Herbiconiux aconitum: one gene and its partner. The protein of the gene in region 2 interacts with the protein of the main gene of each other region in a pairwise test. Links are inferred from orthologs where the notes say so. Each region holds a gene or a part of one and is shown on either strand. Other genes may lie near its edges.

Region 1 (9,032 bases), 370 kb from region 2 along the record:
TCTTGGGCTTCAGCCGGGTGAGCTCGGCTGTGATGGCGGCGGGAACGACATCCTTGTCGACCAACAGAACAGGCCCGCCGAGGAGGCCGGCAGCGGCGGAGCCCGACAGGGCGTCGGGGAACACGGCACCGGAGGCCACATAGGCAGTGTTGAGGCTCGGAGCGAATCCGTTCGCTGAGATGGACGCCGACACGGCGAATCGATCAGTGCCGGCGATTCGCGATACCCCCGCGCCGAACGCACTGAGTGCCGTCTCCACGCCGGCGCTGATGGTGTTGAGCCCGCCGAGCACGACGATCTTCGCGGGTTTGAGTCTCTTCAACTCGGTAGCGATCGCTTCCGGAACGGAATCCTTACCGACCAGCAAGACGGGGCCGCCCTGCGCGCCCGCGATGGCCGACCCCGAGAGCGCGTCACTGAACACAGCACCAGAAGCGACATACGCGACGGGCACCCCGGGCGGGAAGGTCTCCGCGGAAACCCGTGCCGACACGGCGAACCGATCCGCTCCACCGATTCGTTCCACCCGCGGCCCCTCCAACCCCTGGAGGTAGACCTGCGCAGGCTCGGTCTCCGTGCCGCCCAGCAGGTCACGCGACGCACTGAACGCGACGAGCCGCCCGTCGCCCGAGATGCTCGGATTACCGCCGCCCCCTGCGCTGCCTCGCAGCGGATCGGCCGCTGTGGCACTGACGAGACTCGTCACACCCAGCCGGACGTCGCGCCAGTACGCCTGCCCGCTACCCCCAACGTCAGCCCGGACCAGATCCCCGGCGTACGAGGCGAAAGCCACCCGCTGCCCGTCATCGGATATCGAGGCGGAGAACGACGGGCCGATCGCGGACGTGGCACCGGACTGGTTCACGCTCACCAGCTGAGATGCGAGCGCCGACGTGTCTCGCAGATAGACCTGCTCGTCGACGGTGCCCACGGCCTTCGGCGAGAGGTTCCCGGCCTTCGAGTCGTACGCAATGCGCCGACCATCCGCGGAGACCACCGGACGGCGCGAATCGCCGTTCCCACCGCCGCTACCGTCAGGTACAACGCTCACCAACCCCGTGCTGCCGGAGTCGATCGCATGCAGGAAGACTTGGTAGACCGTGCCTGAAACCGCGTTCGAACTGAGGTTCGTCGACTTCGATGCGAACGCCACCACCGTGCCGTCGCGCGACAACGATGGAGAATATGAATCACCGTTTCCGATCCGACCTGGTGAGGGCAGATTCGCGTCGCGCGTGCTGAGCAATCTGACGACTGTCATCACGCCGCTTTTCATCTCTGCCCCGAAGATCTGACTGACATCGAAAGACGTCCCCGGCAACAGATTCGTCGCGATCGAACCGAAAGCCAATCGCGATCCATCACCGGACAGCGACGGCTGGAACGAGTTGTAGACGCCCGCTGCCCTGCTGGTCGGGTTCCTACTGACCAGTTGCGTCGATCCAGTCGTCAGGTCTCGCAGGTAGATCTGGGTGTGACCATCGTAAGTAACTGACGTGTCCAGATCGCTTGCATCTGACGCGAACGCCACATATCGGCCGTCGTCGGAGATCGAAGGGTTGTAGGAGTTCGAGTTACCTCCGGCCTTTTCCACTGCATTGACACTTACGAGCACGGTCTGCCCACTCGTGACGTCTCGCACGTACACCTGAGACTTCGAGGGCGGCACGGGAAGGCTGGTGAGGTTGCGAGCCGCGGACGTGAAGGCCACGAATCGGCCATCAGGCGACACCGAAGTGTCGGTCGACCCGTCGTCTCCGACCCCTCCTGAAGTGCCGGCACTGATCAGCTGCGTCTCCCCCGGCGCCGGTGTCGCCCCACCCGCCGCCTGGGCAGCGGGCAAGCCGGCGAAGAGCGAGATCGCTACGCCCAGCGCCACAGCGGGCAGGATGCGTCGGCGGAGTGCAGCAGGCATGGGCGGGGTTCCTCACTCGAGCGATGAGCAACACACCGGGTGAGGGTTGCTCACTTCAAACGATGAGCATACCTCGCTTCACGCCAACTCAGCAAGTAGATCAGACCTGGTCGCGCCAGGAATGCTTGGGGGCGAACCAGAGCTGCTCCCGGGCCTTGTCGATCGAGAGGAGGGTCTCGGTGCCGTCGACCGAGCGCGTGAACGGCACCGTCGGGAAGTGCTCCGCCGCCAGAGCGGCCGACGGGGTCGACATCACCGTGTCGGCCGCGGCGATGACGAAAGCCTCGAAGCCGCGCAGAGTGCTCTCGAGCGACAGGCGCACCGCCTGCGCGCCGTCGCGGGCATCGATGTAGCCCCAGGCGTTCCAGGCGCGCGACAGCGGAGACTCCTCGAACGACGGGAAGGCGGCGTAGTCGGCCACGTCCATGACGTTGGAGAAACGCAGGCCGATGAGCTTCAGGTTCGGGTTCCAGCGCGTGAAGTGCCGGGCCATCTCCTCCTCCACAGCCTTGCCGAGGGAGTACGTCGACTGCGGGCGCACCGCATACGACTCGTCGACCGGGAACGAGGGCGGAGGCGTCTCGGTGAACGGCAGGCCCAGCACGGTCTCGCTCGAGGCCCAGACGATGTTGTCGATGCCGGCCGCCTGCGCCGCTGCGAAGATGTTGTAGGTGCTCGGCACGTTGTTGGCGAAGGTCGCCGAGTTGGTGAACATGCCCGGGGCCGGGATCGCTGCCAGGTGCACCACGGCGTCGACCTGGCTGTAGCGGTCGTCGACCGAGGTCAAGGCTTCGGCGACCTCGCCGTAGTTCGACAGGTCGACCCGCACGAACTTGGACCGCGCATCCGGTTCGGGCGACGGCGCCCGGTCTAGGTTCACCACCTCGTACCCGTTGTCGAGCAACTCCCGCACCACTGCTCTGCCGAGCTTTCCGCTTCCACCAGTGACGGCCACGTTCACCATGAGGGCTCCTCCGAGATCGAATCGATTGCGCTTCATAAAGTATCTCGCCTCACCGCCGCTAGGCTGACCGCATGGCCATCGTCGCATCCGTTCTCGTCGGCCTCGCGGCCTTGCTGCACGTCTACATCTGGTACATGGAGAGCGTGCGCTGGCGCACCCCCGTCATCTGGAAGCGCTTCGGCCTCGCCAGCCAGGCGGATGCCGACGCCACCGCGCCGCTCGCCTACAACCAGGGCTTCTACAACCTGTTCCTGGCAGTCGGTGCGGCCCTCGGCGTCATCCTCTACTGGACGGATGCCCGCGAGGCCGGCTTCGCTCTCGCCGTGTTCTCCGCGGGAAGCATGTTCGCGGCCTCCGTCGTGCTCCTCAGCACCGGTCGCGCCCGCCTCCAGGCGGCGGCAACCCAGGGCACCCTCCCCCTGCTGGGTGTGATCTTCTTCTTACTCGCCCTGGCGTTCTAGTTGCCCCTGCCGAAACGACGGAGGATTCACCGGCAAACGGGCTGACCCTCCGTCATTCCCGTTCCACCCCGCAAAAGTCCGTCGTTCCGACGAACAAAGACCCGGCACCGCACGCAACAGGCCCTTATCGACGACCCAAGGTGAGCGCGAGGCCGCGTCAGCGACCTCACGCGAACATGTCGCGGAGCGCCGGGCAAGGACCGGCGCGACCCGAGTAGGCCGCGCGAAGCACGGCCTACTCGGCAGCTAGCACAGTCAACGAAGCCGCCGCAACTTCCTGCGCCCGCGCCTCGCGCCGCTCCCGCCGCCGCTCCCGCGACCCCTCCACGAGGTTGTAGAGCACCGGCAGCACGATCAGGGTGAGCAGCGTCGACGACACCAGGCCGCCGATGACGATGATCGCGAGCGGCTGTGAGATGAACCCGCCGTGCCCGGTGAGTCCGACCGCCATCGGCAGCAACGCGAAGATCGTGGCCAGCGCGGTCATGAGGATGGGCCGCAGACGACGCGAAGCACCCTCCACGAGCGCCTCCCGCACGGGCAGACCTCGAGCCCGGTATTGGTTCACGAGGTCGACGAGCACGATCGCGTTCGTCACCACGATGCCGATGAGCATCAGCACTCCGATGATCGACGGAACGCCGAGAGGGATGCCCGAGATGACCTGCAGCGCGATGGCGCCGGTGGCCGCGAACGGGATGGAGACGAGCAGCAGGACGGGCTGCAGCAGGCTCTTGAAGGTGGCCACCATGACGACGTAGACGATCAGGATGGCGACCAGCAGCGCGATGCCGAGCTGCGAGAACGCATCCGACTGGTCGGTGACGACACCGCCGACGCTCGCGGTGGCGCCCGCCGGGAGCGAGACCGTGTCGAGCGCCTTCGTGACCTCGGCGCTGGCGGTGCCGAGGTCTTCGCTGTTGGGCGTGACCGACACGGTCGCGGTGCGCACGCCCTTGACGGTCGTGATGGTCGCCGGGCCGTCGACGATCGACACCGTCGCGAGCGAGTCGAGCCGCACCGGGCCGAGAGCGGTCGGGATCTGCAGAGCGGCCAGCTGGTCTTGAGTGGTGGGCGGGTCGTCGGCGACGATGAAGATCGTGTAGTTCTTGTCGTCGATCACGATCGAGCCGACGGTGGTGGGCTGCATGGTCTGCGAGACGATGCTGCCGACCGCCACCTCGTTGAGCCCGGCCAGGGCGGCCTTGTCGCGGTCGACCGCGACCTGGATGAAGGGCCTCGAGGCGCTGAGGTTCGACGACGCCTGCTTCACCTCGTCGAGCCCCTGCATGCTCGTCAGCACCGCAGCGGCCGCCGTGGCGAGATCGCTCTGGGTGGGCGCGGTGACGTCGATCGCGATGTCGGAGGTGCCGCCGAAGCCGCCACCCGACGAGACCGAGATCTCACCGGCATCCGGGATCTTCTCGAGGGTGGTGCGCACGGTGTCCTGCAAGGTGTCTTGATCGACGTCTTCGTCGGTGGTGATGTTGTAGGTGATGGCGCTGTCACCGCCGCCCACGAAGGCATCGCGCAGAGCGCTGCCCGAGGAGCCGATGGTGAGCTGCACGGTCTGAATGCCGTCGATGCCTTCGAGCGCGGTCTCGACCTGGGTGGCGGCGGCCGACTGGGCGTCGAGGCTCGAGCCGACCGGCACGGTCTGCGTGACGGTGAAGGTGTTCTGGCCGCTGGAGCCGAGGAAGTTCGTCTTCATCAGCAGCGTCAGGGGCACGGTGCCCACCAGCACGAGGATGGCGATGATGATGGTGACGACGGAGTGCTTCAACGTCCAGGAGATGATCGGCAGGTAGCGGCGCTGGAGGGCAGTGGGCGGCTCGTCTTCGATCTCGACGCGATGGTTGCGGGCGCGGCGGCTGGGCGCTTCGAGGGCCGAGCCGGGCTCGGCGACGGCCGCGTGCGCGTGCGCGTGCTCCTGGGAGCGGGCATCCGTCGATGTCGTCGCCGCGGCATCCGTGGCCGTAGCAGCGGCCTTCTTCGCCTTCGGGGGCCGCACGAACCAGTACGCGAGCACCGGCACGATGGTGAGAGCGACCAGCAGCGACGCGAGCAGCGCGATGGTGACAGTGAGCGCGAACGGCCGGAACAGCTCACCGGTGGTGTCTCCCACGAAGGCGAGCGGCAGGAAGACGGCCACCGTGGTGATGGTGGAGGCTGTGATGGCGCCGGCGACCTCGCGCACGGCGTCGACGATGAGCGAGGCCCGGGCGACGCCCGCCTCCTTCGGCGAGAGCTGCACGCCGGCGAGCGCCGACAGGTGTCTCTTGATGTTCTCGATCACGACGATGGAGTCGTCGACCACTCGCCCGATCGCGATGGTGAGCGCGCCGAGGGTGATGATGTTGAGGGTGTAGTTGGCGGTCTGCAAGCCGATGAAGGTGATGAGCACCGAGGTCGGGATGGAGATGGCGGTGACGATCGTCGATCGGATCGACAACAGGAACACGAAGACGACGAGCACCGCGAAGAACAGACCGAGCAGGCCCTCGGTGGCGAGCGATTCGATGGACTCCTGGATGAACGGGGCCTGGTCGAAGACGACGGTGAAGGTGGCCCCGGGGATGGCGCTCTCGAGCTGAGGCAGCAGATCGCGCACTCCCTGCGACACCTCGACGGTGTTCGCGGAGGGGAGTTTCGTGATCGACAGGGTGAGCGCATCCTTGCCGTTGACGCGCGAGATGGAGGTCACCGGGTCGTCGACGAGGGCGACGGATGCGACCTGTCCGATGGTCACAGGCGTGCCTTCCGCGGTGACCGCGGGAAGCGGAAGGGAGGCGATGTCGTCGGTGGAGGTGAGCTTCGATCCGGCCTGCACGGCGTAGCTCTGGCCGTCTTGCGTGAGGGTTCCGGCGGGAATCAGCTGGCCGTTCGCGGCGATCGCGTCAGTGATGTCCTTCGTGGTGACGCCTGCGATGGCGAGCGATGCGGGTGAGGGCGTGATGGTGACCCGTTGGCCGATGGCCCCGAGAACCTCGGCGGCGCGCACCCCGCTGAGCTCTTCGAGATCGGGCACGGCCGAGGTCTCGAGCTGCTGCGCGAGGGTCTTGGTGTCTTCGCCGGAGACGGCGATCGAGATGATCGGCAGGTCGTTGATGCTGCCGGAGAGCACCTGCGGATCGAGGTTCTCGGGCAGCGTCGACTTGATGCGGTTGACCGCCTGCTGGATCTTCTGCTCGGCGGTGGCGAGGTTCGTGCCGTAGGTGAAGGTGGCCGAGATGATGGAGAGGTTCGTGCTGCTCGTCGCACTCGTGGTCTCGATGCCTTCGACGCCCTGGATCGCGCTCTCGATCGGTGTCGAGACGTCGTCGTTCACCACCTCGGGGCTGGCCCCCGGGTAGGTGGTGAGCACGGCGAGCTGCGGGAACTCGATCGAGGGGATCAGCTCCTGCTTGAGGTTCGTGAGGGCGAGCCCACCGAACACGGCGACCACGATCGTGACGAGGGCGATCAGGGCCCGGTTCTTCATGCTGAGAACGGCAAGGAAATGCACGGGGAAGTCTCTCTATCCGAGCGAGTGCAGGGCGATACAGCTAGGCAGCTTAACTATCGCATCTTTCCGAGACGCGACATTTCCGTTACGGCGTTTTCAGAGCCATCCTCGTCGCTTGAAGATCTTGTAGAGCGCGAAGCCGAGCCCGAGCATCAGGGCCAGCGCGAAGGGGTAGCCGAGCACCCAGTGCAGTTCGGGCATGTACTCGAAGTTCATGCCGTAGATGGTGCCGACGAGCGTCGGGGTGAAGAGGATGGCGGCCCAGGAGGAGATCTTCTTGATCTCGTTGTTCTGGTCCTGGCCCACCAGGGTGGTGTGCACCATCAGCGCGTTCTGCAGCAGCTGGCGGAAGGAGTCGGCGCGCTCCACGATGCGCAGCACGTGATCGTGCACGTCACGCAGGTTGTCCCGAAGAGTCTCATCGGCGCCGCTCTCGGCGAGCGAGTCGCGCACGGACTCCAGCATGTCCGAGAGCGGATGCGTGGCCCGCTGGAACGCCAGCACCTCCCGCGAGAGCTGGTAGATGCGCCGTGAGACCTCCTGGTCGCCGTTGAACAGTTGGTCCTCGATCTCGTCGATGTCGTTCTCGAGACCGTTGATGACGGGCAGGTACTCGTCGACCACCTGGTCGAGCACGGCGTAGAGCACCGCGAGCGGCCCTTTCGCCAGCAGGTCGGGATCGCCTTCGAGCCGCTTGCGAACGAGGGCCAGGTCGGGTGACTCGGCATGCCGGACCGTGATGAGGTAGTCGGCGCCGAGGAAGATGTCGAGTTCGCCGAACTCCACCCGCTCGTCGGCGTCGAGGTAGCGGGCGGGACGAAGCGCGAGGAAGGTCGAGCCGCCGTACTTCTCGATCTTCGCGCGCTGATGCCCTTGCAAGGCGTCTTCCACGGCGAGCGGAGGCAGGGCGAACTCGTCGGCCACCGACTGCAGCTCTTCGGGGTTCGGGCGGTACATCCCGATCCAGGCGAAGCCGTTGCGCGCTCGCATCACCTCAAAGGTCTCGTCGAGGCTCGGCGGGTCGGCGGTGCGGCGGCCGGCCACGTACACGGCGTTGTCGACGATCATCGGCGTCCTCCCTCTTCGTGCACCGGCGTAGGGTCGGGCACGAAACGGTAGCCCATTCCGGCCTCCGTCAGGAAGTGCACGGGATGCGACGGTTCGGCCTCGAGCTTCTTGCGCAGCTGCCCGATGTAGAGCCGAAGGTACCCGGTCTCCTTCACGAGGTGGGTGCCCCAGACCTCGGTGAGCAGTTCCTGGTGGGTCACGAGACGACCGGGGTTGCGCACCAGCAGCTCGAGGATCTTCCACTCCGTCGGGGTCAGACGGATGGCGGTGCGGTCCCCGTGCCGCATCACCTGGTGGGCGGCGAGGTCCACGGTGATGCCGCTGAAGGTCACCGCCGGTTCGTCGCCCGTTGAGCCTGGGCCACTGCGTCGGGTGAGAGCCCGGATGCGCGCCAGCAGCTCGTCCATCGCGAACGGCTTCGTCACGTAGTCGTCGGCACCGGCGTCGAGCGCATCGACCTTGTCGGCCGAACCGGCGCGGCCCGACACCACGAGGATCGGCACGCTCGACCAGCCGCGCACGGCCTGGATCACCTCGAGGCCGTTGAGTCGCGGCATGCCGAGGTCGAGCATGATGAGGTCGACCGTGCCCTCGGTCGCGACGCGGATCGCGTCGGCGCCGTCGACGGCGGTGACGATGTCGTAGCCCTGCGAACCCAGAGTGATGCGGAGCGCCCGCAGGATCTGCGGATCGTCGTCGGCGATCAGGATCTTCATGCGCTGTCCTCGGTGTCGTCGGCATCGCCTCTCCCCGGCACCCGATCGCCCATCGCGGCCGTCGAGGCCGTCGAGGCCGTCGAGGCCGTCGACGTCGCCGGTGCCGGCGTGGCCGGAGCTGCGACCGGCAGCGTCACCACCATCGTGAGCCCACCGCCCGGCGTGTCCTCGGCGTCGAGCGTGCCGCCCATGCCCTCGACGAAGCCTTTCGACAGCGCGAGACCGAGCCCGAGGCCTGCGGCGTTGTCGGTGTCGCCGAGACGCTGGAACGGCAGGAACACCTCATCGCGCCGTTCGACAGGGATGCCGGGGCCGCGGTCGATCACGCGCAGCTGGACGGTGTCGGCGAAGGTGCTGGCCGACACCACCACCCGCTCCCCCTCCGGGCGGAAGCGCAGCGCGT
Region 2 (8,246 bases):
GCGATCTCGTTCTCACGCTCGGAGAGACGGTCTACCTTGACGTCGAGTGTCAGCGGGAGATGTTCGACGCCGCAGGCCGTCATCTGCTCGCCCAGTCGGCGTGTTGATGCGGCCGCCTCGCGCGGTGATTCGGTGGCGGCATGAAGGTGTGAGGCGTGCGCGAATGCTTCGGCGGCGATCATGTGCACTTCGATCGAGGCCGCGGCTTCGCCGATCTGGTCGAGCTCGTCGGCGAGGAGTCGGGTATCGGGCAGGTCGCCGGGAGACAGGGCTTCCAGGTGGGCGAGGGCTCGGGTGTAGCGAACGATCAGCCCGGCGTACTCGCCTTCCACGACGTCGGCAAGAGCATCCATACGAGTCGAAGCGGTCGCCGCCGATCGCACCCGCGCGGCATCGCCAAGTGCATGCAGGCTCGCCAAATAGAAGCCTTGGGCACCGAAAGTGTCTGCTGATTGAAGGAAGGCGGCAGCTGCTTGGGCGTGATGCCCGGCCGCGGCGGCGACCCACCCTTCCGCGTGCAGGAGTTTCCCGAAGCCCTGCCCGGGTGGCGGGGCGGGGGTGCCCTTCAGCACGTCGGCGGCGGCCGATGCGTCGCCTGCGAACGCGAGCGCTATAGCAAGATCGCTGCGTGCCGTGCGCCAGGTGCCGCCCGACAGGCCAAGATGCTCCATCATCTCGACGGCCAGCTGGAGCTCGTTGACGGCTTCGGGCGCACGCCCAGCGAAGATGAGCAATGTGCCCAGCGCCCACCTGCAGAGCGCCTGGGCTGCCGGTCGGCCGTACGCCGTGGCGGCATCACGGAACTGCTCGACCACGGCGACCGACTCCGAGATACGGCCGCGGAAGACGTTCACGTTGGCGCGGAGCACGTGGACGGAGGAGGTGTCTGCCCCGGTCGTGCTCAAGGCCGCTTCCGCGGCATCGAGTGACCTGCTCGCCACGCTGAGGCGGCCGGTGAGGAATGCGGCGGTAGCCACCACCAGTTGTGCCTGGCCCAGGGTCTCGCCGGTGAACTCTGCGAGAGCGGGTTCGACCAGGTGGGCGGCGCCGATGGTATCTCCCAGGGTGAAGAGCATGAAGCCTTTGAGGGCGTCGAGCCGGGGGCTCGGCACACCGAGGAGAGTGCCGGCGCTGAGTTCCAGGTCGGTCAAGATCTCCGGATCGGATGCGCGGTGAAGAACCTGCTGCGTCATGGCCCTCAGAGCTTCGCTGAACTGCTCGTCTCCCTCGGCTTCGGCGACCAGTCGGCGCAGTCTGTCCAGTGCGTCATCGGCTCGGCCGTTCTGGGCTTCGATAGCAGCCAAGGTCATGCCCGCCTCGAAGCCACCGTTCTGCTCGACGGCCGCGCTGGCCAATCGAAGCGAGAGAAGCGCGTCGGGGTAGCGCAATGACGTCGTCGCCGCCCTGGTCAGGGTTTCCGGCTCGATCGTGAGGCCCAGTGCGAGACTGTGCCGCGCGTAAGCGACGAGCTCGCCGGCACTCAGCTCCGCCGGCGCCACTCGACCGAGAACAGCTGTAGCCGCCGACGTCAACCGGCGCCGACGCAGCGCGGCGACGGTCTGCTGCAGGAGGAGCTCGACGAGACCGTCACGGAACCGCAACCGGGGCCCGCTCGCCTCCTCGAGGATCTCGAACACACCCGCCTCTTCGAACCGCTCGAGTTCCGCGACCGCGTCTCCTTCCAGCTGGAGTTCTGTTACGAGCTCGATCGCGGACTTCCAGGACAGCTCCGGAGTCAACGCGACGGTGTCAAGCAGCGTCGCCGCGAGCATCGAGCCTTCGGCCGCCCCGGCATGAGTCTGCAGCAGATGCCGCACCATCTCACTCGGCTGCGGCGGGGCGACCAGCCCCCAAACACCGTTGCGTTTGGCGAGTGCCCCGGTGGATTGCGCCTCCACCAGGGCGAGGCGGAGCGCGGCGAGATCGGAGCCCCTTCGAGCGGGGATGAAGGTGCTTGCTGCGGCGGGATCGAGACGGCCGCCGAGAATGGTCTGAGCCACGCCGAGAAGTGCTTGTGGAGGGATGGGCCGTAGCTCGATTCGCACGAACGAGCCGGCCTGCCACAGCTGGACGATCGCCTCCGGGAGCGGCCGATGATAGGCCGATGTCACCACCGGCAGGATCTCGCCCGACGTGACGGCTTTGCTGAAGCGCTGCGCGCCCTCGTCGTCGAAAGCGAGTGGGCGATCTGCTACCCACAGCCGCGCTCGGGTGCTTTCGTCGAGTTGCATGATGAGGGCCGTGACGAAGGTGGTGCGGCCCGAGCCAGGCGGGCCTTCGAGGAGCACTCCGGTTCCCGAATGGAGAGCAGCACGCGCGGCCTGGAACTCCGCCGCGCGAAAATCGTCGGAGAAAGGTCGCTGATCGCTGATCGTGTGCCCCATGGTTCACCCCTCGGTTTGGGTGATGCCAGTGTGGTGCCAAAGCACGCCCGTGCACCAGATCCCGAGACGTGAGTCGGCGCCAGCTCCGTATTGAGTAGTGACTACTCATGGTTGGTGGGTGTACAAAGAGTCACCCGGCGCGGTCGTGTCAGCGTTCGGATCACCGTTGGGGGACGGGATGGACCAGGCAACGACTCACTCAGAGCGAGACAGCTCCACGGTCACCGAGACGTCGTTGCTGAGATCTCCGCAGCGCCCCCCTCGCGGGTACGTACCCACGCTCGCGCTCTCGCAGTTCGGCATGTACCTCGCGCTCATCGCGCCGACCATCGGTGGACTGTCGGTGAAGATCCAAGGGCTCGTGGGGCTCGAAGCAGCTCCCGGTCAGCTCGGTTTCGTCACCGGCATCGGGGCGCTGTTTGCTTTGGTGGTGCAGCCTCTCGCTGGGCGGCTGTCGGACCGCACAACGTCACGATTCGGTATGCGCCGCCCTTGGATCGCCGTCGGAGTCATCGGCATGGCACTCGCTCTCGTCGGCTGTGCCCTCGCTTCGAGCATCCCGTTGCTGCTGGTCGCCTGGTGCGCAGCTCAGTTGTTCGCGAACTTCGCCTTCGCAGCACAATCGGCCTCGATCGCCGATCAGGTTCCTGAACCCAAGCGAGGCGGAGTGTCGGGCATCATCGGCGCAGCCACCCCCCTCGGTGTCCTCGTGGGCGCCGTGCTCCTGGCGCTGCTGCCGAACGACGTCTTGCGCTTCACCGTCCCGGCCGTCATTGCGTTGATCGTCGGACTCCTCTTCGCCTTGGCCCTGAAGGATCGTGTGCGCGCGACCAAGCCTGCGGAGCCACTCAGCGTGCGGCAACTGCTGAGCTCGTTCGTCTTCGACCCTCGAAAGAATCCCGACTTCGGCTGGGCGTGGCTGAGCAAGCTCCTCATCCTTCTCGGTTACATGAGCATCTCGACCTACCTCACGCTCTATCTCGCATCCGCCTACGGCATGGAGATCGATGAGCAGCTCGCGTTCAACTCCCTCGCCAACGTCGTCGGTGTGAGCGCGCTGATCGTGTTCAGCGTGCTCGGCGGATTCCTCTCCGACCGGGTCGGACGCCGCAAGCCGTTCGTGGTCGCGTCGGGGCTGGTCATCGCAGTGGGCGTTGCGCTGATCGCCGGGTCGCCCGCGTTCGGCGCAGCCGGCCTCGGAACCATCCTGATCGGGGAGGCCATCCTGGGCGCCGGTGCCGGTTGCTTCTTCGCCGTCGACCAAGCCCTCTGCATTGCACTCCTTCCCGACCCGGAGCACACCGCCAAAGATCTCGGGGTTCTGAACATCGCCAACACCCTGCCCAGTTCGATCGCTCCGCTCCTCGGCGGCGTGCTCGTCATCCCGCTCGGAAACGCCCTCTTCGCCGGCGGCGGTTACACCCTCTGGTTCGCCGTTGCCACCATCATCGCGATCGTCGGCGCATTCCTGGTCTTGAGAATCCGAGGAGTTCGCTGAGCCTCGCTGCGATTCGGGAGGAGCTGCGTCTCACGAAGCCCGCACAGGGGGGTCGTCGCGCGCTGCTCCTCCCGAAACGGCGAGACAGAGCCGGACACGGCTCGAGACGCAGGACAACGGCCCCGCGTCTCGAGCTCAGCCCTTCAGCGCATCGCGGAGCTTCACCCGCGCGCCCGTACGGAGCAGCGAGTTCGCGTAGATGCGCGAACCGATCGCGATCACGATCACCGTGGTCAGGGCCAGGATCCCGAGCGACAGGAGCGGCTCCCACCACTGCGCGTCTCCCAGGAACAGTCTCAGCGGCATCCCGACCGGCGCCGAGAACGGCACGTACGACATGATCGCCATCACGGTCTCGTTCGAATTGAAGAAGATCACGAGGAAATAGGGGATCATCACGAGCATCGTGACGGGCGAGGTGACCGAACCCACGTCTTCCTGCCGCGACACCAGCGCAGCCGTGGCCGCGTAGAGCGCGGCCAGAAGCACGAAGCCGAACACGAAGAACACGATGAACCAGGCGATCGCGGGGCTCAGGGCGCCGAGCAGCGCCGACTGCCCCGTTATGGTGAGGCCGAGTGCCGAGATCACGGCGATCACAGCGATCTGCCCGAACGCCAGGATGCTGTTGCCGAGCACTTTGCCCGCCATCAGCTCGCGCGCGGTGATGGTGGAGAGCAGGATCTCCACCACGCGGGTCTGCTTCTCCTCCACCACGCTCTGCGCGATCGTGGCGCCGAAGGTGATGGCCGACATGAAGAACACGATGCCGAAGGCGATGCCGATGATGTAGGAGAGGAAGCCGTCGTCGGACGCATCCGGGTCGAGCAGCTGCACCTCGGGCGTGACGCTGAGCAAGGAGACGACGGATGCGGGCGCCTCGCTGAGCGCGACCACCTGGTAGTCGAGTGCGGGCTGGCCGGGTGGGGTGGAGGCATCCGTTGCTCCGTCGGCGCGCGGCACGATCGCGGCGTCGACCGTGCCGTCGCGCACCAGCTGCTCGGCCGCGTCGACGGATTCGGCCGACGACACGTCGAGCCCTTTCACACCGTCGACCACGGCCGAGGTGGCCGGCACCACCGCGACCTTCGGCGCCGAACTCGTGGCGCTGAGCAGGCCGCCGACGATGATCGACGCGAGGATCGCGAGCATCAGGATGCCCGTGGAGATCAGGAAGGCCTTGCTGCGCAGGCGCATGGTGATCTCTCGCCGCGCGACGAGCCAGGTGCTGCGGGCGGCGCTCTGCGGGAGGGCTCCGGTGGGACGGCGGCGCGCGGGGCGGCCGGCCGGTGCCGGTTGGGCCGGCGTGGTCTGGGTCTGTGTGCTCATTTCACGACCTCCGTGAAGATCTGGGAGAGGGTGGGGTGAACGGGGGCGAAGCGGGAGACGGGCCCGGTTTCGAGGGCGCGGCGCAGCACCGACTGCGCCGCATCCAGCCCCCCGTCGCCGCGCTCGACTTCGAAGAGGGCGTAGGCGCCGTCGAGGTCGACCACATCGACGCCCGGCATCTCGCGCACCCAGCCGGCGTCGCCGGAGCCGCTCACCTCGATCTCGAATCGTGGTTCGGAATGTGTCGAACGCAGATCTTCGCGGGACCCGCTGGCCCGGATGCTGCCGTCGGCGATCACCACGAGGTCGTCGCAGATGCGTTCGACGATGTCGAGCTGGTGCGAGGAGAAGAGCACGGGTGCGCCGCCGGCCGCGTGCTCCGCGAGCACCGCCTGCACGGTCTGCACGGCCATCGGGTCCAGTCCCGAGAACGGCTCGTCGAGCACGAGCACGCTCGGATCGTGCACCAGGGCGGCGGCGATCTGCGCTCGCTGCTGGTTGCCGAGCGAAAGGCTCTCGACCGTGGCGTTGGCGCGCTCGCCGAGGCCGAGGCGGTCGAGCAGGTGGGTGGTGCTCTTCGTTGCGGCGGCGTCGGACATCCCGTGCAGCCGGCCGAGGTAGACGATCTGCTCGGCGACCTTCATCTTGGGGTAGAGGCCGCGTTCTTCGGGCATGTAGCCGAAGAGGGCGCGATCGGCGGGGGTGAGCCGGGTGCCGTCGAGGGTGACCGATCCGGAATCGCTCGAAAGCACCCCGAGGATGATGCGCATCGTCGTGGTCTTGCCGGCGCCGTTGCCTCCGACGAACCCCGTCATGCGGCCGTCGCCCACCGTGAAGCTCACGTCGTGCAGCACTTTCCGGGCCCCGAAGGAGCGGGAGACGGCTTCTACTTCGAGCATCGTGCCTGCCTTTCGTCGTGTCGTGACTCCACGCTAGGCGGGCTCCGGATGACGCACATCACCCGTGTGGCGGGCGTCGCCTCCGTCGCGCGGGGGAGATCGTGGTCGGCCCGACTCGGCTGACAATCCGCCCATTCGGCAGGAATCCACGCCGCCAGGGCATACCCTTCGGATACCGAGCCACAGTGGCTCCGATGGAGGAATCACCATGGGCGAGAAGTCCGCAAAAAAAGCTGTTGCCAAACCCGCCGCACGCTCACTCAAGGAGAAGCGCGCCGACAAGAAGGCCAAGAGCGACAAGTTCGATCACTCGGCCGACGCGGTCACCAACGTCAAGAAGAAGTAGCGCCTCACACCCGGCCGGGCACGGTGACGCCGTTCTCGTAGGCGAACACGACCGCCTGGATGCGGTCGCGGAGCCCGAGCTTCTGCAGGATCTTCGAGACGTGCGTCTTCACCGTGGCCTCGCCGAGGTAGAGCGCCGCGGCGATCTCGGCGTTGGATCGCCCGGCCGCGAGAAGCTCGAGCACTTCGCGTTCGCGCTCGGTGAGTTCGGCGAGCTGCGGGGCCGGGATGATCTCGGCTGGCCCATCCGAGAGGGCCTGCCCGCCTTGCCGCCCGCTTCGCCGCGCGCTGAACCGCTCGATCACCCGCCGGGTGACATCGGGTGACAGCAGCGCGTCACCACGCGCGATGATCTGCACCGCCGCCACGAGCTCTTCGGGCGAGGAGTTCTTGAGAACGAACCCGCTCGCCCCGGCCTCGAGGGCCTCGAAGAGGTAGTCGTCTCGGTCGAAGGTGGTGAGCACGAGGATGCCCGCGGTCGTTCCGGCCGCCACGAGTTCGCGGGTGGCGGCGAGTCCGTCGAGGCCAGGCATCTGCACGTCCATGCACACCACGTCGGGTGCGAGGGCCGTGACGAGGTCGACGGCTTCGCGGCCGTCGCGCGCCTCGCCCACCACCTCGATGCCGTCTTCGGACTCCAGGATGATCCGAAGCCCCACGCGCACGAGATCCTGATCGTCGGCGAGCACGACGCGGATGCCGTCGGTCGGCACGTCTGTCATCAGCTCGCCCCGCCCACTACGGCAGACATCGGCGGCGAGGGCGCTGCCGGCGACGGCGCCAGGGGCAACCGGGCGCGCACGAGGAAGCCGCCGCGTGGCTTCGGCCCGATCTCGATCTCGCCGCCGACCGCCGCGGCGCGCTCGCGCATGCCGATGTGCCCGAGGCCCATCGTGGGGCCGGCCGATTCGGGCGATCTCACCGGGGCGGCGGACGCTCCACCCACCCCGGAGTCTGACACCTCGATCTCCACCACCTCGTCGAGGTAGCGCAGTCGCACATCCGCGGTGGCGCGGGGCCCGCCGTGCTTACGCACGTTGGTGAGCGCTTCCTGCGCAATGCGGTAGACGTTCAGCCCCACGACCGCGGGGACGGCCTGGGGTTCGCCGATGGCCGAGTAGGTGACGGGCAGCCCGGATGCGCGGGCTTCGCCGACGAGTTCGTCGAGCTGGGCGATTCCGCGGGTGCTGGCCGAGCGGCTCGCGTCGTCGGCCGGGGTGAGAGGGTCGTCGCCTTGCCGCAGTGCCCCGAGCATCCGGTGCAGTTCGTCGACCGCTTCGCGCGCGTTCGACTCGATCACCGAGAGCGACTCCACCACGCGCGGATCGGTTTCGGCCGCGCCCTCCTTCTTCGCGAGAACGCGCCGGGCTGCGCCCGCCTGCACCCCCATGACGGAGACGTGGTGGGCGACGACGTCGTGCAGCTCGCGGGCGATGCGCACCCGTTCGAGCGTCACGGCTTGCCGGCTCGAGACCTCGCGTTCTCGTTCGAGTTCGTGCGTGCGCTGCTCGAGGGCTTCGCGCTGGCGAGCCGCCGTCCACGCCGAGTTGCCGAAGACGTAGGCGGCCCCGAAGTAGAGCAGGTTCGTGATGATCGAGATGAGTCCGATGGCGAGGAACTGCGAGGGGAAGCCCTCGTGCGAGACGTCGGGGGCGAGTTCGGGGTGGAGCGCCTGGAAGATCAGTGCGCCGACGAGCCAGAGCAGCATCCCGATGACGATGACGACGCGCACGACCTTCGCGAGCATCCGGTTGCGCCCCCAGGCGCCGACGGAATAGAGGGCGAGAAACA

What was found.
Region 1: the proteins of N1027_RS04080 (region 2) and N1027_RS02475 interact in binary tests that used the Bacillus subtilis proteins (3 or more experiments, as listed by UniProt). The link is inferred for Herbiconiux aconitum from one-to-one orthologs.

The regions. Positions count from the first base shown.
Region 1 is NZ_JANLCM010000001.1:536,906-545,937, forward strand. What follows is about bases 3,376-7,161. They hold N1027_RS02475 (efflux RND transporter permease subunit), read right to left. Parts: upstream 6,846-7,161; coding sequence 3,576-6,845; downstream 3,376-3,575. Other genes in these bases: corA (magnesium/cobalt transporter CorA), read right to left, coding at 6,942-7,161. In the rest of the region: N1027_RS02460 (cell wall-binding repeat-containing protein), read right to left, coding at 1-1,915; N1027_RS02465 (NAD-dependent epimerase/dehydratase family protein), read right to left, coding at 2,016-2,915; N1027_RS02470 (DUF1304 domain-containing protein), read left to right, coding at 2,951-3,340; more of corA, read right to left, coding at 7,162-7,913; N1027_RS02485 (response regulator), read right to left, coding at 7,910-8,629; N1027_RS02490 (DUF4118 domain-containing protein), read right to left, coding at 8,626-9,032. UniProt on the Bacillus subtilis protein: Required for self-resistance to surfactin, an antimicrobial lipopeptide surfactant produced by B.subtilis. Also required for swarming motility.
Region 2 is NZ_JANLCM010000001.1:904,686-912,931, reverse strand. What follows is about bases 3,115-6,114. They hold N1027_RS04080 (ABC transporter permease), read right to left. Parts: upstream 5,212-6,114; coding sequence 4,018-5,211; downstream 3,115-4,017. Other genes in these bases: N1027_RS04075 (ABC transporter ATP-binding protein), read right to left, coding at 5,208-6,110; N1027_RS04085 (MFS transporter), read left to right, coding at 3,115-3,882. In the rest of the region: N1027_RS04090 (helix-turn-helix transcriptional regulator), read right to left, coding at 1-1,817; more of N1027_RS04085, read left to right, coding at 2,563-3,114; N1027_RS04070 (hypothetical protein), read left to right, coding at 6,319-6,456; N1027_RS04065 (response regulator), read right to left, coding at 6,461-7,177; N1027_RS04060 (sensor histidine kinase), read right to left, coding at 7,177-8,246.